DNA from 2 places in the Cobetia sp. 1CM21F genome. Region 2 is predicted to be linked to the other one. Evidence: predicted binding sites of a transcription regulator. Region 2 holds the regulator's gene; the other holds the start of a gene.
The links. Region 2 encodes FliA, which starts transcription of late flagellar genes. Its sites were predicted from a motif close to CTAAAGTTNNNNNNNNNNCNGCCGATA; they were not measured.
Positions count from the first base shown of each region.

Region 1: a site for FliA is predicted at 2,961-2,987, ahead of MSG32_RS05880 (Cache 3/Cache 2 fusion domain-containing protein). Genes of this name have one in related genera too.

Region 1 is NZ_JALNTQ010000002.1:55,662-66,550, reverse strand. Features, by position in the region: gene MSG32_RS05890 (urate hydroxylase PuuD) at 1-388, shown strand, start outside; gene MSG32_RS05885 (methyl-accepting chemotaxis protein) at 572-2,686, shown strand; gene MSG32_RS05880 (Cache 3/Cache 2 fusion domain-containing protein) at 3,023-5,140, shown strand; gene MSG32_RS05875 (TetR/AcrR family transcriptional regulator) at 5,248-5,892, opposite strand; gene MSG32_RS05870 (NADH:flavin oxidoreductase) at 6,122-8,218, shown strand; gene sodX (nickel-type superoxide dismutase maturation protease) at 8,299-8,625, opposite strand; gene MSG32_RS05860 (NAD(P)H-dependent oxidoreductase) at 9,192-9,851, shown strand; gene MSG32_RS05855 (type II asparaginase) at 9,966-10,889, opposite strand, start outside.
Region 2 is NZ_JALNTQ010000001.1:1,214,795-1,225,683, forward strand. Features, by position in the region: gene fliI (flagellar protein export ATPase FliI) at 1-816, opposite strand, end outside; gene MSG32_RS04930 (flagellar assembly protein FliH) at 827-1,732, opposite strand; gene fliG (flagellar motor switch protein FliG) at 1,773-2,771, opposite strand; gene fliF (flagellar basal-body MS-ring/collar protein FliF) at 2,764-4,542, opposite strand; gene fliE (flagellar hook-basal body complex protein FliE) at 4,812-5,174, shown strand; gene MSG32_RS04950 (FliC/FljB family flagellin) at 5,384-6,649, opposite strand; gene MSG32_RS04955 (RNA polymerase sigma factor FliA) at 7,108-7,866, shown strand; gene MSG32_RS04960 (MFS transporter) at 8,067-9,665, opposite strand; gene MSG32_RS04965 (DctP family TRAP transporter solute-binding subunit) at 10,406-10,889, shown strand, end outside.

The sequences.
Region 1 (10,889 bases), on a different contig from region 2:
GTTGGCGCTGATCGGCGTGATCCTGCTCTGCGCGCCGCGCTCACAGACGGCGCCCGCGACTGGCGAGACAAGCGTGCCTTCAGCGTCCGTTGCGGCCAGCAGTGCCGCTGACAATGAGGCCCCGGGGGAGAATCAGGCCTTGCGAGACAAGGTCAGTCATATCGTCGAGCAACGCTGCGCCGGCTGTCACAGTGATACGCCGAACTTGATCGGTTTGACGGCTCCGGCAGCCGGCGTGGCCTTCAATGGCTGGGATGACATCCAGCGTCAGGCCATGCGTATCCATCAGCGCACGGTGGTCGACAAGAGCATGCCGCTGGCCAACATGACGCAGATGACCGATGCCGAACGCCAGCTGCTGGATGACTGGTGGCAGGCGACACGCTGAGGGGTAATGGCCGAGAGAGTCATGAATGCGGGCGCACTGACCAGCGGCGCTCCAAGTCGCCGCTGGTCAGAATCAACTCGCAAGAACTCGTCAGCACCCAATCGTCAGCAGCATCGCTACAGTTCTGAGTCCGGTGGCCGATAGACGTGATACTTCTCTCATGGATCGGGGTATCGCGTAGTGATGACAATAAAAAAGCGTCTGGCCCGCGCTAGTGTCGGCAGCAAGCTTGCCTTGCTGGTATTGCTGTTGATGATGGCGGCCTTCACGGCGCTGGGCCTGGTGTTCTCGACGGCCAGCATGCATCAGGTGGAAGGCGAGACAGAACGCGCTCTCGCTCAGCAGCAGCAACAGATCACCAACACCATCAAACTGTTCGATACCACCATGCAGTCCAGCGTGACGCGCATGCTCAATGCCTTCCTGGCGACCATTCCTGACAACTTCACGCTGATCGAGGATCGACGTCTGCCGATCGGCGAGCGCGATGCGCCGGCGCTGCTCAATGCCGGTTTCATGCTCAACAATCAATCCGGTTATCTGGCCGACTTCGCCAATCGCACCGGTGCGCCGGTCAGCTTCTTCGTGCGCGATGGTGAGGATTTCGTGCGCATTGCCACCACCCTCAAGACCGATGATGGCTCGAGCCTGCTCGGGCTGACGCTGAGTGGTGGGGTCAAGGATGCGCTGAATGCCGGCCAGCCCTATACCGGCATGCTCTATCTGGCAGGCCGTCACTACATGACGCGCTATCGCCCGATCACCGACTTCAATGACAACCTCATCGGGGCCTCGTTCATCGGGGTGGATGTCGGCGAGCAGATCGATGAGCTGTATGCCACCATCACCAATATCCAGTTGCATGAGAAGGACTTCAGTCTGGTGGCGAGCACGGCGCCGGGCCAGCAGGGCAAGGTGCTGACGACGGGTCAGTGGCAGGGCCGCTCGCTGATGGACTTCAAGAATGCGCAGGGCGAGCCGGCCTTCGCGCCGCTCTTCGCCGCCGACAGCGGTCAGATCGATTACCGCCTGGCGGGTGAAGACAGTGACCGTATCACCAGCTTCCAGCACTATCCCGCCTGGGACTGGGTGGTGGCGACCACGATCGACAAGCAGGAAGTGACGGCGGGCATCACGCAGGTCCGCAATCAGGTCTTCGGGCTGGCACTGCTGTTGGCGCTGGCCGTGGCCGGCATTCTCTACTTCCTCGAGCGGCGTCTGATCAGCCGTCCGCTGGATGCGCTGGTATCACTGGCGCAGGCACTGGCGCGGGGCGATCTGTCCCAGCGCATCACCAGTCAGCGTCAGGATGAGATCGGCAAGCTGACCGCGGCCATGAACAGTGTCGGCGAGGACCTGAGTCGAGTGGTGGGTCAGGTGCGGGGCACCACGGGCGCCGTCAATCAGGCCGCCGGCGAGATTGCCCAGGGCAACGAGGAGCTTTCGGCACGCACCGAGCAGTCCGCCTCCAGCCTGCAGGAAACCTCGGCCTCGATGGAGGAAATCACCACCACCGTGCAGCACAGTGCCGATTCCGCCCAGCAGGCCAGCCAGCTGGTCAACTCGACCTCCGAGCAGGCGCGCCGCGGCAATGACGACATGCGCAAGGCGCAGGCGAGCATGGAAGACATCAACCGCTCCGCCGAGCGCATCAGCGAGATCATCAGTCTGATCGATGGCATCGCCTTCCAGACCAACATCCTGGCGCTGAATGCCTCGGTGGAAGCGGCGCGGGCCGGTGAGCATGGGCGTGGCTTTGCGGTGGTCGCGCAAGAAGTGCGCACCCTGGCGACGCGCTCAAGTGATGCATCCCGCGAGATTCGCGGCCTGATTGACGAGTCGATCTCGCACACTCAGCAGGGCGTGGCGCAGGTGAAGGACGCCAGTCAGGCGATGGCCGAGATTCTCTCAAGCGTCGAGCGCGTCAACGACATGATCGCCGAGATCAGTGCCGGCGCACGTGAACAGAGTGCCGGCGTCGGCCAGGTGAATACCGCGGTCAGCGAGCTGGATGCGATGACGCAGCAGAACACCACGCTGGTCAATCAGGTCAGTGGCGCGGCGCGCAGCATGAGCGCCCAGGCCCAGGCGCTGGAGCAGCTGATGGCAGGCTTCAAGGTGGCGGGTGGACAGACCATGACAACACACGCCATGCCACGCCAGTCCGTGTCGCATGAGTCCATGTCGCACATGAAAACTCAGGCCATGGCGGATGGCGAGCAGTCTGCCTTCACCCCGCCGGCACCGGCCACGCGTGGGTCCCAGCGTCGCGAAGAGGAGGAGTGGGAAGCCTTCTGAGCCGCGCTCTGCTCCAAGCTGACCCCTGAGCTCGATCCTGCGCCAAGAGCTTGATCGAGCGCCATTGAATGTGACAGCTAGCCGTTGATGTTTCTGCCAAGCCCTTGCCGACTGCCGTCGGTGAGGGCTTTTTCGTGGCCAGGGCTCATCTGATCCACGCTCATGTGGCCAACGCCCGCCACTGATATCCGCACCATATGAAAGTGTCATCTTGATGACAATTGGTGGTGTTTTTTGCTGTCTTCTGAAAAATGATGAATTCTTTTTTCTGGCCCTTCAGTTAAGTCAACGTTGGTCGATAGTCGGTGAACTTCCACCACACCGGGTACCCGCGGTATGACTTCACTCAGACAGCGTCTGGCGCATGCCAGCGTCGGCAGCAAGTTGGCGCTATTGATCCTGATCCTCATGATGGCAGCGTTTCTGACGCTGGGACTGGTGTTCTCGAGCGCCAGCGCACGCCAGGTTGAAGGAGACATGGAGATTGCCCTCAAGCAGCAACAGCGTCAGGTCACCCAGATGCTCACCTTGTTCGATACCTCGATGCAGGCGAGTGTCACACGCATGCTGAGCGCATTCCTGGCCACGATTCCCGACAGCTTCAGTCTCGATGACAGCCGCAGACTGAAAGCTGGTGAGCGTCTGGTACCGGTGCTGCGCAATGCCGGCATCATGCAGAACAGCCAGCCACTGTATCTGGACAATTTCACCCAGAGGACCGGCGCCCCTGTCAGTCTGTTCGTGCGCGATGGCGATGACTTCATCGGCATTTCCACCTCGTTGCAGAATACCGATGGTTCACGGATGCTCGGCTTCGCTCTGGAGGGCGAGGTGCTGGCTGAGCTGCGCAATGGTCAGTCCTACAGCGGCTTGCTGAACCTGGCAGACAAGCATTACATGACGCGTTATCAGCCCATCGAGGACGAGGCGGGAGACATCGTGGGTGCTTCCTTCATCGGGGTGGATATCGGGGCTCAGATCCAGGAGCTCTACACCACGATCACCAATGTGAAATGGCATGAGGGAGATTTCAGTCTGCTGGCAAGCACTGCCGCCGCGAGCCCTGGCCGGGTGCTGGCTGGCGACCAGTGGCAGGGGACTTCATTGCTTGATGTCCGTGATGACCAGGGGCGTCAGATCTTCGCGAAGTTGCTCGATCAGCCCCAGGGCCAGATGGAATATCGCCTGCCCGGAGAGACGGGCACCAAGGTCACGCGCTTCGAACAATACCCGGCGTGGGACTGGGTGGTGGCGACCACGGTCGACAAGCAGGCCATCACCGCCGATATCATCCATCTGCGCAACCTGGTGCTCGGCCTTTCGTTGCTGTTGGCATTGGCGGTGGCGGGCCTGTTGTACTGGTTGGAGCGTCGCCTGATCAGTCGTCCGCTGGATGCGCTGGTGTCACTGGCTCAGGCGCTGGCGCGAGGCGATCTGTCCCAGCGCATCACCAGTCAGCGTCAGGATGAGATCGGCAAGCTGACCGCGGCCATGAACAGCGTCGGCGAGGACCTGAGTCGAGTGGTCGGTCAGGTGCGGGGCACCACGGGCGCCGTCAATCAGGCCGCCGGCGAGATTGCCCAGGGCAACGAGGAGCTTTCGGCGCGCACCGAGCAGTCCGCCTCCAGCCTGCAGGAAACCTCGGCCTCGATGGAGGAGATCACCACTACCGTGCAGCACAGTGCCGATTCCGCCCAGCAGGCCAGTCAGCTGGTCAATTCGACCTCCGAGCAGGCGCGCCGCGGCAATGACGACATGCGCAAGGCGCAGGCGAGCATGGAAGATATCAACCGCTCTGCCGAGCGCATCAGCGAGATCATCAGTCTGATCGACGGCATCGCCTTCCAGACCAACATCCTGGCGCTCAACGCCTCGGTGGAAGCGGCGCGGGCCGGTGAGCATGGGCGTGGCTTCGCGGTGGTCGCGCAGGAAGTGCGCACCCTGGCGACGCGCTCGAGCGATGCATCCCGCGAGATTCGCGGCCTGATCGATGAGTCGATCTCGCACACGCAACAGGGCGTGGCGCAGGTGAAGGATGCCAGTCAGGCGATGGCCGAGATTCTCTCCAGTGTCGAGCGTGTCAACGACATGATCGCCGAGATCAGTGCCGGGGCGAGAGAACAGAGTGCCGGCGTCGGCCAGGTGAATACCGCGGTCAGCGAGCTGGATGCGATGACGCAGCAGAACACCACCCTGGTCAATCAGGTCAGTGGCGCGGCGCGCAGCATGAGCGCCCAGGCCCAGGCACTGGAGCAGCTGATGGCAGGCTTCAAGGTGGCGGGTGCTCAAGACATGGCAAATCCGTCCATGTCGCGTCAGTCCATGTCGCACCAGTCCATGTCGCACATGAGCACTCAGCCGATGGCGGATGGCGAGCAGTCCGCCTTCCCGCCGCCGGCAAGCGCGACGCGTGGATCCCGGCGTCGTGAAGAGGAGGAGTGGGAAGCCTTCTGAACGCGCGGCCCTGAGCCAAGAGCTTGATCGAGCGCCATTGAACACAGCTAGCCGTTGACGTTTCTACCAAGCCCTTGCCGACTGCCGTCGGTAAGGGCTTTGTCCTTTCAGGCCGGGTGTCGCGCCGCAAAGCGTGCCAGCTCCTGAGGCTCGCAGCGCTCGCCGACGAAGACCTCGACATACTCGGCGACGCGGCTGATGCGCTCGCTGACGCTTTCCTGAGTGCGCATCGACAGATAGCCGATCTGGGTCAGGTAGGTGGTGCGTGCCCGCACGTTGGCGAGTTGCTCGGGCTGGCCGTAGCGCATCAGCATGCTGGTCAGCGCTTGAATGCGTGCCTGATCGGCGCGGGCGACGGCAGCGGCGACCTCCGCGTTCTGAGAGGCCCAGTTGCGGATCGCCAGCTCGAAGCGTGAATCGAACAGTGACGCATCCAGCCAGCAGTCGAAGACATTGAGCATGGCTTCCACCACCGTGGCGGCGTATTGCTCGCAGCGGCCGATCAGGCCGGCGGTATTGTGAGCATCCCAGCGCGCGAGCAGCGCGGTGAGCAGGGCGTCGCGGTCCCTGAAGCTCCAGTAGAAGCTGGTGCGTGACAGGCCCAGCGTCTTGGCTAGTGTCAGGACGCGCACCGAATCCACGCCGCCCAGCAACAGCTGCTGATAGGCGGCTTCCAGCCAGTCCTCGGCCTTGCCGCGCCCGGCAGCCTGGGCGCCGTCACTTGCCGGGGGGACGCTTGGGGACTCTGGCATGGGCGGTCTCCTGAAAGCCGGGGGATGGTGAGGCTCATGTAAGGTCGATCGTGCGATGACGCCAAGAGCATGCTGTTTGCGACAGCGATGAGTCTGGCTGCGTCAGGCGGGCGAGAACGGTGTTTCCCGCGACGCATGGTCTGAAGCCTAGGACTATAGTCAGCACCTGTACACAGGTGTACGCAATAAAGACACCCCTGTTCTCGCTGTCTGCTCATCAGGAGGCCACATGGCTCAGGACCCGCTGCTCACGCCGTTCACGCTCAAGCATCTGACCCTCAAGAATCGCTTGATGATGACCTCCCACGAGCCTGCCTATCCGGAAGATGGCATGCCCAAGGCGCGTTACCGCGCCTATCACGAGGAGCGTGCGCGTGCCGGCATCGCCCTGACCATGACGGCGGGTTCTGCCTCGGTCGCCAAGGACAGCCCGCCGGTGTTCAACAACATCCTGGCGTATCGCGATGAGGTGGTGCCGTGGCTCAGCGAGCTGACGGATGCCTGTCATGAGCACGGCACCGCGGTGATGATCCAGCTCACTCACCTGGGACGCCGCACGCGTTGGGACAAGGCCGACTGGCTGCCGGCCGTTTCGGCGTCCCATCGTCGTGAGGCGGCGCACCGCGCCTTTCCCAAGCGGGTCGAGGACTGGGATATTGCACGACTGATCCAGGACTACGCCGACGCCGCCGAGCGCATGCAGGCAGCCGGTCTCGACGGTATCGAACTGCAGGCCTATGGCCATCTGATGGACCAGTTCTGGTCGCCGCTCACCAATACCCTTGAGGGCCCCTACGGCGGCAGTCTCGAGAATCGACTGCGCTTCACCATGGAAGTGTTGAGCGCCATTCGCGCACGGGTGGACAGCGAGTTCATCGTCGGCGTTCGCTACACGGGAGATGAGTGTCTGAGTGGCGGGCTGGATGCCAGCGATGGCCTGGAAGTCTCGCGTCTGCTGCGCGATAGCGGTCAGGTCGATTTTCTCAATGTGGTGCGCGGCCATATCGATACCGATGCGGGCCTCACCGATGTCATCCCGATCCAGGGCATGGCCAGTGCGCCGCATCTCGACTTTGCCGGACAGATTCGCGAAGCGATGGATTTTCCGACCTTCCACGGCGCCAAGATTCAGGACATTGCCACCGCACGTCACGCCATCGCCACTGGCAAGGTCGACATGGTCGGCATGACGCGCGCCCACATGGCGGACCCGCACATCGTGCGCAAGCTGATGGCCGGGCAGGAGGAGACCATCCGCCCCTGTGTCGGGGCCAACTATTGTCTGGATCGCATCTATCAGGGCGGCTCCGCCTACTGCATTCATAACGCTGCGACCGGGCGGGAGCTGGAGCAGCCCCATGACATCACGCCTGCTGAGGTCACCCGAAAGGTCGTGATCATCGGCGCGGGCCCGGCAGGCCTCGAGGCCGCACGCGTCGCCGGTGAGCGTGGCCATCAGGTGGTGGTGCTGGAAGCGGCCGACCAGCCGGGTGGCCAGATTCGCCTCACCGCCCAGAGCGAGCGGCGACGCGAGATGATCGGCATCATCGATTGGCGCATCAGTCGCTGTGAGGCGCTCGGCGTCGAGATGCGCTACAACGTCTTCGCTGAGGCCGAGGATGTGCTGGCGGAGCAACCCGATGTCGTCATCGTGGCCACCGGTGGCTATCCCGAGGAAGACATGCCCCAGGTCGGCAGTGAGCTGGTCGTCTCCAGCTGGGACATTCTCTCGGGCCATGTCACGCCTGGCCGCAACGTGCTGCTGTTCGATGACGCGGGTGACCACGCCGCGCTACAGGCCGCCGAGATGATCGCCAACTCCGGTGCCAGGCTCGAGATGATGACGCCAGACCGCACCTTCGCGCCGGAAATCATGGCCATGAATCTGGTGCCCTACATGCGCAGCCTGCAACGTCTCGCCGTCACCTTCACGCCGACCTATCGCCTCGGCAGTGTCACGCGCAGTGAGGATGGCCAGCTGATCGCTCATATCGGCAGTGATTATCTGGATGACGCCGTGGCGCAGGGCAAGGGCACCGGTGCCTACGCGGATCAGCGCCTCGTCGATCAGGTAGTGGTCAACTACGGCGCCCGCCCGATGGAAGACCTCTACTTCGAACTCAAGTCTCACTCACGCAATGGCGGGGCAGTGGACTACGACGCCCTGATCGCAGGCCTCGCCCAACCGGCGGACGGCCCGAGCCCGGAACACACCGAGCGCGCAGCAGAGGGCAGCTTCCAGCTCTATCGCATCGGCGACGCCGTCGCGACCCGCAATACCCATGCGGCGATCCATGACGCGTTGAGGCTGATGAAGGTAGTGTGAGGGGGGGGGGCAGAGAAGGGGGGCCACTGCAGAGGCATGACATGGGCTGGGGGAAGTCTCACAGGGCGGCGTGAAACGTCTCACATAGTGCTTTGAGAAATGGATCGAATTACCCGCCCCTGGATCCACTCGCGCATCAGCAAGCCCATCTTTTCAGTAGAGGTACTGTCGGGATGGGTGCCTTCCAGCCATAGCATGCCGTCTGGCTGTATCTTGCAGATGCGCTTGATGATGCGGCCGAAGTGGGGGTGCTGTGCCACCACGATATCGCCGATGCGATAGCGCGATTTCCAGCGTTTCAGCGTCACGACATAATCTCCCGGCGCAAGGCCGGGAGACATGCTGAGTCCATTGACGCGATAGAGTCCGATCGGCATCCGTTCACTCTTGATCAATTCACTCTTCATCAGTTCTTTGGCGCGTCATGTCGTTGCCTCTATCCATTACGATAAACTCGACATGGGCGGCTAACATGACGCCAAAAGAGATGAAACTGCGCTTTACCGCATTGCCTGGGGCTGACTTGTAGATGGCCTTGAGGCCTTGGCCCCCTCAAGATACGAGAGCGGTATTGTCATGAGAAATGGAGGGGCTGCTGACGCAACACCAAGGACTCCGCCACGCTACCTTCGCAGAGGGGTATCAGTCGCCAATTGCAGATACTGAGGGTGATATGGTTCATGCCAGCAGGTCATGCCCCTGCGGGGATTGGAAGGGTATTGGCGCAGCAATCAAGGAAAGAATGGGGAAGGCGGTAAAGCCGCCAGGCAAGAAATTCATGGCAGGAAATTCATGGCGGGGCATGCATGGCTGGGAATGCACATTCATGATCTGTGTCAGGCGCAGCATGAAGATTGATGCAGTGTCTTGCGACGCAGTGCATCGGTGTTCAGAGTCCGGGGTATGATGCAATGCAAGAGCGAATATCGAGCACAGGAATCCACTTCATGGGGCTCGCAACAAGGAGAGAACAATGGCACTGAAGATTCTGGTCTTTCTGGGGTCGGTGCGGACCAGCACCCCCCCCGCACCTGCACGTCTTGGGGAAAGGGTCGCCAGGTGCTGCGTCGCACAGCTCGAGGAAAGTGGCCATGAGGCGGTATTGATCGATCCACTCGATTACGATCTGGCAGACCCCTTCAAGCCGCTGTTCTCCTATGCGCAGCGCAATGCCCCCCAGGACTTGCTCAACCTCGCCCAGCAGATCGAAGCGGCGGATGGGTACGTGATGGTCAGCCCCGAGTACAACCACTCCATGAGTCCGGCGCTGGCCAATCTCCTGAATCACTTCGGCAGCTCGCTTTACTCCTACAAGCCCTCGGTGATCGCGACCTATTCCGCAGGGCAGTGGGGTGGAGTGCGAGCAGCGGTCAACATGCGCACCTTCCTCTCGGAGCTGGGCTGCTTGCCGGTCTCGGCGATGATTCACGTGCCTCGAGCGCAGGAAGTGCTCAATGAAGATGGCGGCTACGCCGAGAATCAGGATACCCGGGAATGGGGCGGCTATCTCGAGCGCGCCTTCGAACAACTTGCCTGGTGGGCGAATGCCGCCAGGCGTTATCACGAGAGCGAAGACGGTGAGAAGCGCCCCGGCGCCTTCACGCGTAATCCCTCGCAGCGCAACGCGCCTTGAAGGAGTGATAGCGTCCCTTGTCTCGAAAAAATGGGTAATACAGCAAAAAGGGACTGCCTGAGCAGTCCCTTTTTGCATTGATAGTCAGTCACGTTTCGTCATGTGACTGCCGGCTCACTCGAAGTAGCCACGCACCTTGTCCATGTCATCGGTCTCCGTAAGCGCCAGCGAGAGCAGAATGCGCGCCTTCTGAGGATTGAGGGCGCCACTGCCGATGCCTTCTTCCTTGGCACTGACGATACCGTTACCGGTACGGGTGCTGCGCACGACCGGGATGCCATCCGCCATGGCCTGCTTGACCAGCGGCTTGACGGTCTCCGGAATCGAGCCATTGCCGCTGCCGGCGATCACGATGCCTTTGGCACCGTTGTCGAGGGCGGCGGTGAACAGCGCCGGGTCCATATCCTGGTGGGCGTAGATGATATCGACCTTCGGCAGGCCATCGAGGGATGTCACGTCAAAGTGAGGCTTGTCAGTCGGTGTCGCCGGTGTGTAATAGAAGTGCGGCTTGCCGCTGATGAAGGCACCGAGGTAACCCTGCTCGGTCGCCTTGAAGGTGTCCATCATGATGGCATTGGTCTTGGTGGTGTAATACGCCGAGCCGATGCGGTCATTGAGCACGATCATCGCCCCACGACCCTCCGCGCCTTCATCGGCTGCCAGGGTGACCGCCTCCAGCAGGTTGAACGGGCCATCGGCACTGATGGCAGTCGCCGGACGCATGGCGCCCACCATTACCACCGGCTTGTCACTGTCGACGGTGAGATCCAGGAAGAAGCCGGTCTCCTCCAGCGTGTCGGTGCCGTGGGTGATGACCACGCCGTGGGTGGCGTCCGTCGCGAGCTCTTCATTGATCGCCTTTGACAGCTTGAGCAGGATTTCCTGATCGATATTGCTGCTGCCGGTATTGGCGATCTGTTCACCGGTCACCTCGGCGACATCGGCCAGTTCCGGTACGGCGTCCAGCAGTGCTTGCACCCCCAGGCTGCCGGATTTGTAGTTGGTGGTGTCCGTGGAGGAGGCAGAGCTACCCGCAAT
Region 2 (10,889 bases):
ACGGGTCAGCGAATCCATGATCAGCAGCACATTCTGGCCCTTGTCACGCAGGGACTCGGCGATGCGCGTCGCGTAGCTGGCGCCCTTGAGGCGATGCAGCGGCGTCATGTCGGCCGGCGTGGCCACGACCACGGCGCGCTTGAGGCCTTGTTCGCCGAGAATGTTCTCGATGAATTCCTGCACCTCGCGCCCACGTTCGCCGATCAGGCCGACCACGATCACATCGGCATCGGTGAAGCGCGCCATCATGCCCAGCAGCACACTCTTGCCGACGCCAGAGCCGGCGAACAGCCCCATGCGCTGGCCACGGCCGACGCTCAGCAAGGCATTGATGGCGCGAATGCCGACATCCAGCGGCGTGTCGATGGGCGCGCGCTCCAGCGGGTTGAGCGGACGGCTCTCCAGCGGCGCATGTTCGACATCTTCCAGCGGGCCGAGGTCATCCAGCGGTCGACCCACGCCATCGACGACCCGCCCGAGCAGTGCTTCGCCGACCGGGTAGCGTCGCTCGCCGACATTGCCATGGCCGAGGGGAAATACCCGCGCGCCCGGTGCGACGCCGCTGAGCGGGTCGATGGGCATCAGGTAGAGGGTCTGATCGGCGAAGCCGACCACCTCGGCCTCGGCCGGCGGCAGGTTCGCGCCCAGCTCGACCAGACAGCTGGCACCCACCGGCAGGCGCAGGCCGACTGCTTCCAGCACCAGGCCGGTCGCGCGCACCAGGCGGCCATTGCTGCGTTGGGGCTCGAGGCTCTCGACGCGCTCACGAATGGCGCCCAGCGCGCTGCGCCATTGCTGTGCGGAAGAGGGGCTCATGGCGTGTCACTCATGTGCGATCTCCTGCCAGCTCAGTGCGTGCCTGCTCTGGCTGTACATGTTCTGACGACTGGCGGTGCACGATGCGCGAGCCGCTGGCCTCGTCCTTGCCATGCAGGCTGCCGTCGGCGCTGCCGCGATGGCGCAGCTGGCGTGACAGCATCTCCAGGCGACTCTCGAGGCTGGCATCGTGACAGCCGCTGTCGGCTTCGGCGCGACACCCGCCGAGGCTCAGGCTGGCGTCCGGCAGACATTGCCAGCCCAGCTTGGCGAGCTGTTCGCCCATCGCCTGCTCGACGCGCGGCAGGTCGTCCGGATTCAGGTAAAGACGCGGACGGCCGATCAGCGGCGGATCCGCCGCCAGCAGGCTGCGCACGCTGTCGATGATGTGCTCCGGATGGGCACGAAATGCCTCACGGGCCAGATGCTGACCGACGCTGATGGCCAGTGCTGCCAGCTCATCGCTGATCTGCTCATCCAGGCACGCCAGCGATTGCTGCAGGTTCTCGATCAACGGTGCCAGCTGGGCAGCCTGTTGTTCGAGCGCCTGCTGGGCGGCCTCGGCCTGACGCGCCGCCTGCTCGGTGGCTTCCTGCCTTGCGCGCGCCAGACCCGCTTCATAACCGGCTTTCTCGCCCGCGGCATAGCCTTCATCACGCGCCGCCTGTTGCTGCTGTAGCGTCTCCTGCTCGAAGGTCGAGCGGGCACGCTGCGCCATGCGCCGAATCAGGCCGACATCCGGCGCCGCAGCTTGCGGCATGCCGGCTTGAAAGCCGCCACCCGACTGAGGCGATGCGGGCTTGCCATCCAGCGCGTCGAGCTCCAGCGGCTGCCACTGATGCATGTCATCGCTGCCTGCCACGTCGCGCTCGGCCCACGGGTCAGGCGCGTCATGATGCGGATCAGAACTGGACATGGTCCTCACTAGACGTAGGCCTCACTAGACATGGTCCTCATTAGACATAGTCCTCGCCACCGCTGTTGATCACGATCTCGCCGCTGTCGGCCAGTCGACGCACCGTCTGCAGGATGCTCTTCTGTTCGGCTTCCACTTGGGTGACACGCACCGGGCCACGCGCCTCCATGTCATCACGCAGCATCTCGGCAGCACGCTGCGACATGTTCTGCAGGAATTTCTGGATGATCGCCTCGGGGGATCCCTTGAGCGCCGTGACCAGCGTCTCGTTGTCGATTTCCTTGAGCAGCAGCTGGATGGAGCGGTCCTCGAGCCCGACCAGGTTCTCGAACACGAACATCTCGTCGATGATCTGCTGCGCCAGACTCTCGTCGTGGTTGCGTACCGCCTCGAGGACCTGCTCTTCCTGCTGGCCCGGCATCAGGTTGAGTATCTCGGCCGCGGTACGAATGCCGCCCATCTTGCTGCGCTTGAGGTTCTGGCCACTGAGCATGTTGCTCAGCACTTCGGTCAGCTCCTGCAGGGCCGCCGGCTGAACGCCACTGAAGGTGGCGATACGCAGCAGCACATCGTTGCGCAGGGTGTCGGAGAAGTGCTCGAGAATCTGCGAGGCCTGATGGCGCTCCAGATGCACCATGATGGTGGCGATGATCTGCGGGTGTTCGTCGCGGATCATCTCGGCCACCAATGGCGGCTCCATCAGGTTCAGTGTCTCGATGCCATTGTTCTGACCGGAGCTCTCGTAGATGTCTTCGAGCAGCGAGCTGGCGCGCTCCTGCCCCAGCGCCTTCACCAGCACCGAGCGTATATGGTCGGTAGAGAGCAGATTGACGGCGCTGAACTGCTCGCTGTCGGCGTGGAATTCCTCCAGCGTCTTCGCCATCTGCTCCTGGGTGACCTGCGGCATGTTGGTCATCGTCGCGCTGAGCCGTTGGATCTCCTGGGCAGACAGGAACTTGAAGACCTCTGCGGCGCTGTCCTCGTCGAGGCTCATGATCAGGGCCGCGCTGCGTTCCATGCTTGTCAGTGTCTTACTCATGGTGACTCATCCAGTTCTTGAGGATCATGGCGACCATGCGTGGGTCATCGCGGGCCATGTCACGCGCATCCTTGAGATTCTGCTGATAGGTGGTCGGCGTGCGCGGGCCACTGGCCGGCGCTGTCTGGCTCGCCATCATGCTGCCCAGATCGCCATTGGCCGTCGCCAGACCAGGCTCCATGCCGCCGATACCACCCACTGCGCTGCCGGCTGCCTGAGTGCCGGGCGGCTGACCGATGGTCTGGTATGCCTCCTGCGGACGCAGCAGCGGCTGCAACAGCGGACGCAGCAACTTGCGATACAGCAGCCAGGCGATGAAGCCGATGATCAGGTATCGGCCAAGCTCGATGGCCAGCGCCTGCATCTTGGGATTGTTGAGCCACTTCTCCCACCACTGCTGTGGCGGGCCGGCGTTCTGCTGCTCGGCGGTCATGAAGGGCGCATTGATCACGCTGAGGCTGTCGCCACGCTCGGCATTGAAGCCCATCGCCTCGCGCACCAGCGAATCGATCTGTGCCAGCTGGTCGTCTGCCAGCGGTTCACTGGTCGGGTTGCCGTCACTGTCCATGATGCGACGGTGATTGATCACCACCGCCACCGAGAGATTATCGAGGCGACCCAGGCGCGCACGGGTGTGGCGCACGCGCTTGTTGACTTCATAGTTGATGGTGCTGCTGCGCTGAAAGTTGCTCAGACCGCTGGCTGCGTCGTCAGTCTGTGTGGTGCCGTCACCATTCGCCGCGTCATCGGCATTGATGGGCGAGGCGGCAATTCCCGGGGGCGTGTTGGAGAGGGCGCCCGGCACGCCGCCGATGCCGAGCATCTCGCCGGCGCCGGTATTGTTGAGCTGTTCACTGCGCACCGCTGCGCTGCCCGGCTGCTGATTGGGCGTGTAGTGCTCTTCGGTCTCTTCGGCGTGGGAGAAATCGAGCTGGGCGCTGACCTCGGCGCGGAAGTTGTCGCGTCCCACCAGTGGCGTCAGCAGGGCATTGATGCGCGATTGATAGCTGCGCTCCAGTGCCTGGGCATATTCCAGCGCACTGCCATCGAGATTGAGCGCATCGCCTGCCGGGCGCGACAGCGGATTGCCGTCCTGATCGACGACGGTGATGTCTTCGCTGGCCAGGCCCTGCACGCTGCCGGCCACCAGATGCTGGATGGCCTGGATCTGACGTGCCTTGAGCTGCTGGCCGCCCTTGAGTTCTACCACCACGGAAGCGGTCGCTGGGCGGCGCTCGCGCACGAAGACGGAATCTTCCGGCAGTGCCAGGTGCACACGGGCGCTGGACACCGGCTCGAGACTGGCGATGGTGCGCGACAGCTCGCCGGACAGGGCGCGCTGGTAATTGACGTGTTCGGTGAACTGGCTGATGCCGAAGGCCTGGGTATCCATCAGCTCGAAGCCGGAACCGCCCTGGCTGGGCAGGCCCTGCTGGGCAAGTGCCAGGCGCAGGCGATAGACATCTTCCTTGGGGACCTCGACGGTGGCGCCTTCATGGCTCAGCCGATAGGGCACGCCGGTCTGCTCCAGCTGCGCGACGATCTCGCCGCCTTCGCTGGCGGGCAGATCACGATAGAGCACACTCCAATGGGTGCCAGCGCCCCACAGCAACAACGCGACGATGACAGCCACGCTGAAGGCGGCCGCCATGATGAGCGGCAGACGTGGCAATGCCGCCAGGCGCGCCAACAAGGGATTGGCTGGTTTGTCCGGTGATTGTGACGTCGTCGAGGTGCCCGACTGGGGCGCTGTCTGGCTGGGTGTACTCATGCAGATGTCCGATAAGCGCCGTGGTCTGAACTCGCAGCGGGTGATTCCAGCAAGCAGGGCGAAACATGAAAACGATGGATCAACAATGTCGCGTTTCGCAGCGCCTTCTTGCGTAGGCTGGCCATTATCGAAGCTGGGCGCACATCCAATCAGACGAATAGCGTCGCAAAACAGGGGTATTAGTCACTTTCAGCCGCTCGACTGACTGGTAGTCTGAGCCCCACTGAAAGCGGCAGACGAATGGCGCGTGTTGAGAAAGGAGAGGCGAGATGGCGATTGAGGCAGTCGGCGCGGCGATGTCATCCGCGATGACGGGCAGTCTGCAGCAGCTCGATCAGATGGCGGCGCAGGCGGCCGGAAGCAACGCTCAGTTTGCGGGCGCAGTGTCAGAGGCCAGTGGCACAGATGCACAGGGCTTTGCCGGCATGCTCAAGGATTCGCTGGCGCGCGTCAGCCAGTCACAGCAGGTCGCGGCAGGCCAGGCCAGGGCCTTCGAGCTGGGCAGCCCGGATGTCAGCCTCGATCAGGTCATGGTGGCGGGCCAGAAGGCCTCACTGGAATTCGAGATGACCGTACAGGTGCGCAACAAGTTGCTCAGCGCCTACAAGGAAATCATGAACATGGCGGTGTGATTCATGTCCGCATTCCCAAAAAAGGGCAGACGCGATGCGTCTGCCCTTTTTTGTTTTCTGGCGGTGGTGCTGGATATTGCTGGCGGAGGTTGAAATGCATGAGCGCTGTTGACTAAAAGGAGCAATATCAACAAGGCCACTATCCTCTGCCAGCGACGGGCCTGCCACTCTTGCTCAGTGACAGGCCTAAGCAGCATGCGAGCCAGAGATCAGCCCAGCAGGGACAGCACGTTCTGCGGCACCTGGTTGGCTTGGGTCAGCATGGAAGTCCCCGCCTGCTGCAGAATCTGTGCAGTGGTCATGCTGGAGACTTCTTCTGCGTAATCGGCATCCTGAATACGCGACTGGGCAGACGCCAGGTTGGTTTCAGTCGTCGCCAGGTTGGTGATGGCAGAATCGAAACGGTTCTGCAGAGCACCAAGATCTGAGCGCAGGTCATCAACGTCGCTCAATGCGTTATCGAGTGTGGCTAATGGGTCGTCGGTAAGAGTCTCACCTTTAGTGATGGTTGCGTCAGCATTTATGGTTGCTGCGTTATACACATCGTTGCCATCGCTATCTTGAGACTTAATCACATACTCCCCGGTGCCATTTCCGTCACTATCTACTTTTTCCATTAGCGTATCACCTGTTGCGATAGCTCCAGAAACATCTAGTTCAGCATCAACTTCACTTACGGCAGTGGTTGTGTCGTAACCATCAGCACTTGCAGCTGCATCATCCGCATATGCAGTAGTAGAAGAAGAATCCCAATCAAAAGTCCCGTCGCCATTATCTGTGGCAGTGAAATAGTCGCCGTTACCATCTTTAACAAGATAGTTCGTTCCATCAGTGTACAATCCTTCAGCAGTTTCTGCTCCACCGCTATCAGCATTTATTACAGGGGTGACAGATGTTGATACTGCTGTACCATCATCTGCTTTTAAGTCTTCAGTGTTTAGCATTTTTGTGACATCAAAAGATCCAAGTCCTAATGTATCTCTATTCAGCTGCTTTAGATCTATTTCGATAGTCTGTCCATCTTCTGATCCAACTTGGATCTCTATAGATTGATCTTCTGCTAAGACATTTGTGCCATTGAAGCTTGTTTCCTCAGAAATGCGATCAATTTCGTCAAGTCGCATACCTATTTCATTTTGGATAGACTCGAGATCTTCACTTGAGTTAGTTCCATTTGCTGCTTGAACTGTAAGCTCACGAATTCGTTGTAAGTTATCGTTGACTTGATTAGCCGCACCTTCAGCAGTCTGGGCAACAGAGATGCCATCGTTGGCGTTACGCTGTGCCTGGGACAGGCCGGTGATCTGGGAGTCCATGCGGTTGGCGATGGCCTGGCCGGCGGCGTCGTCCTTGGCGCTGTTGATACGCAGGCCGGAGGACAGACGTTCCATGGAGGTGTTCAGGGCGTTCTGGGACTGATTCAGGTTCTGCTGAGTCACCATGGAAAGGGTGTTGGTATTGATCACTGAAGCCATGTGTCACTTCCTGTCGTAATGGGGAGATAGATGGCGTGTCGCCAGTAACGACTCCTGTGCCGTTGCTTCAGTTATCGTCGCGGCGCGACAGAACTTTAGAAATTTTTTGCGGCCTTTTGACCTTTCTCATTTCGGCTGTCCCGCTGGCTTTCCTCATGTGCTCTTCATACGGGCGCTCCTCGTGACATCCTCGCGCCACCCTCGTGACATTCTGTCGACCTGCTGGCGGGCGTTGTGCGTGTCGTCTTCCCTCACTGTCTCTTCCTGTGGGCCTTCATCTCCGCCTCCCCGAGGCGGAGTGGCGACGTAAGGCAGGAAAGCCGTCGCTGAGGGTAGCTATTCGAGCGAATGGTTTGTGGCGGGGGCGCGACAATACGCTGGGAACAGGAGTCCCGAGGATGGGGGCACGACCCTGAGTCAAACGACCCCGAGGGATGCAAGCGAGGACCAGGACGCCGATGTATACCGCCAATGGGCGCATGGCCCAGCAGGATATCTACACCGAGTATCAGCCGCTGGTGCGCCGGATTGCGCTGCAGTTGCAGGTGCGCTTGCCAGCGAGTGTCGATCTCGAGGATCTGATTCAGGCCGGCATGTTGGGGCTGTGTGAATGCGTGGGCCGCTATGAGCAGGGCCACGGCGCCAGCTTTGCCACCTATGCCAGTCAGCGCATCCGCGGCGCGATGCTCGATGAGCTGCGCTCGCGCGACTGGTTGCCGCGCAGTGTGCGCCGGGCCGGGCGCGAGCTTGAGAGCGTTATCCAGCAGCTTGAGCAGAGTCTGGGCTATCCGCCCGAGGAGACCCAGATCGCCGCCGCCATGGGGCTTGAACTGGAGGACTATCGACGCCTGCTGCTGGACACCAACAACGGCATGGTGATGTCGCTGGACGAGATGATGGATGAGGAAGGCGGGCTGGCGGGCGGTTATGCCTCGCCTGAAGCGACGCCTTTCGCCACGCCGTTTGCCTTGCCGCATGATGCGCTGGAAGAGGCCGATACGCGGCGGGCCTTGAATGAGGCCATCGCGCGGCTACCGGAGCGCGAGAAGCTGTTGATGGCGCTCTATTATCAGGAGAAGCTCAACCTCAAGGAGATCGGCGCGGTACTCGATGTCACCGAGTCGCGTGTCTCGCAGCTGCATTCCCAGGCCGTGCGACGGCTGCAGGGTGTGCTGGCACCGCATCTGGTGGCGCGGGCGGGCAAGCGTCGTCGCTGAGCCTCTATCCTGAGTCTCTATCGTTGTGAGCCTTCTTCGTTTCCCTGAGCTTTATCCTCTCGCTGTACCGTCTTGCTGTTACGCCTGCCTTGTTTCTGCTGTCCCAGTTTCTCCTATCTCAGTTTCGCCCGCCCAAAACAAGAACACCGCCCTGAGAGGCGGTGTTCCTGTTTATCACTCGAGCATGTCGTCAGGCGTGATCAATAGCTCTCACGCTCCGGCTCCGACTTGACGCGGCGTTCCTCTTCGCTGAGGTGCTGGGCCTGTTCGTCGATATGGCCATCCAGATGCCAGTCGTCTTCCATGCCGGTGACGCGGTCGTTCATCACGCCTTCCTCATTGTCGACCTGCTGCACGACGCCTTCCTCTGCTTCAGCGGCGGCTTCCTGTTGCTGGGCAGCGAGTTCTTCCTCGCTCGGTTCCGGCTCAGGTTCGGCATCGAAGTCGAATTCCAGCTGACCGGTTTCCGGCTCGGTGATGGCTTCCTCGACCCAGGCGGCGCTCAGCGGACTGGTGGTGGAGGGCGCTACCACATAGTGGCCGGGGTGATCGCCTTCCTCGGCATCCAGTTCCTGACGCGGCTTGCTGGTGACACTGGCGGCCAGAATCACGATCAGCACGTGAATGGCGGTCAGGGTATAGAGGAAGCCGACGGCCCCGAAGCGCTCCATCAGCAGACCCGCGGTGAGCGGGCCCAGAATCGCGCCCGCGCCATGCATCAGCACCAGCGTGCCGCTGGCGGAGATGATCTGTGGCGTGGTCAGCAGGTTGTTGGCCGCGGCCAGGAACAGCGAGTACTGGGTCAGGATCAACCCGCCGAGGCCCGCACCCAGCAGCGCCATGGTCAGCATGCTGCCACCACTGAACGGCACGCCGCCGATGGACAGCGCGATCGCCCCGAGACTGCAGCCCAGAATCACCTTCTTGGCCGAGAGCTTGTCGGAGAGCTTGCCCAGCGGCCATTGCAGCAGGGCGGCACCCAGAATGAAGGCACCCATGAACCAGGAGACTTCCTGCACCGGCAGGCCGGCGCGGTCGGCATACACCGCGCCCATGCCGAAGACGGTGCCGTTGGCGATACCGGTGGCGAAGCCGCCCAGGGTGCCCAGCGGTGCCAGGCGCAGCAGACGAACGATCCCCATCGCCTCCGGTTGTGCGCCTTCCGGTTGCGGTGAGGCGGACAGCAGCATCGGCACCAGCGCCAGCGACATGATCACCGACACCAGGATGAACAGCAGATAGGTGTCCGGGTTGGCGACGTTGAGCAGCAACTGGCCGCCGCCCATGCCCAGATAGGTAATCACCATGTAGATGGCCAACAGACGGCCACGCATCTGGTTGGTCGCCTGGCTGTTGAGCCAGCTCTCCGCCACCACGTAGAGGCCGGCGAAGGCGAAGCCGGTGATGAAGCGCATGGCGATCCACACCTCGGGCACCACATAGAGTGCGTGGATCAGGATGCACACCGAGGTGATGGAGGCCAGCGCCGCGAAGGTGCGCACATGGCCGACCCGGCGCAGCTTGCGGGGCGCAAGTGTCGAGCCGAGCAGGAAGCCGGCGAAGTACGCCGACATGATGATGCCCGTCATGGTGTTGCTGAAGCCTTCCGAGGAGGCGCGAATCCCCAACAGACTGCCCTGCAGTCCGTTGGCCAGCATCAGCATCCCCATTCCCAGCAGCAGCGACCACAGAACGACCGCTGCGCCGAGACTGCTGGTCGGCTGCAGTTTGCGCGAGGTGTCGAGCGGCTCGGCCTCGAAGGTGGGAGTGGGTATGGCTTCCTGCTGGGGGTTCGGCATGGAAGGGGGCCTCATCGGTCAGGGTCGGGACCGTGGGAGCGGTGCCGACGAGATGTCAGGTACGACACTTGCGTGCGTGATGTTGGTCAGTCGTGGTCGGTCCTTGCGGGAACGGCGCTCAGTCTACCGACCGAATCCGGAGTCTGCGACCCGTGGTGCGCCATTGTGTGGTTGAAAGGCGACATATCGTGAAATTTGTCTCAAGGATGTAATGGGGTGGATAAATATACAGATCCTCATGAAATCCTGACCCGACCCGGACTCGGGACACGCTGGCGCTGTAAAAGGCACGGCATCCTGCAAAGGGCAATATCGCCAAGCTCCCTGTTGGCGGGGCCTGCGCGAGGGTTGGCCCTCTGGCATCGCTGGATGCACTCCTTGGCAACACACGCTGATGACACCACATGGTCGAGCGTTTCGTACGCAAGAGGTCTCGGAAAATCCGAGGGGTGGATGAATATACAGTGATCGGTAATGCAGCGAGTTAGCATGTGAGCGTCGAAAAAGCGCCGATCTGTCGCATGGTCGAATGGTCAGCGACCAAAGTAGATGCGAATCTGCCTCTGGACACACTCAACAACATCATAATCAAGAGGTTATTCATGACCCTGACCGCTGCACACGCCAACGCTGGCCCCGCCTCTCATCACTTGCGTCACCGCTCTGCGGATCATTCTCCGGCTCTTTCTCAAAGCCATACCGCGCGCCCGCGTGTCGCTGCCACGGGTCGCTCTGCCCTGATGGCCGGCGTGCTTGGCCTGGCCTTGCTGTCACCGCTGATGGCGAGTGATGCCGAGGCGCGTGAGCTGTCCGTCTCCACCGTGCTGTCGGATGCCTTCCCGTGGGGGCAGGCGGCCGAGAAGTGGGCGGAGCTGGTAGAGGAGCGCTCCGGTGGCGAGCTCACCCTGCGCGTCTATCCGAATGCCCAGCTGGTGGCGGGGGACCAGACCAAGGAGTTCTCGGCCATGCGTCAGGGACTGATCGATCTCGCGGTGGGCTCGACCATCAACTGGTCGCCCCAGGTACCGGAGCTCAATCTGTTCTCGCTGCCGTTCCTGATGCCGGATCACGCCGCCATCGATGCGCTGACCCAGGGCGAGTCGGGCAAGCAGGTCTTCGCCGCCATCGAGTCCAAGGGCATCAAGCCGCTGGCGTGGGGCGAGAACGGCTTCCGTGAGGTGTCCAACTCCTCAAAATCGATCACCTCGCCGGACGACCTGAAGG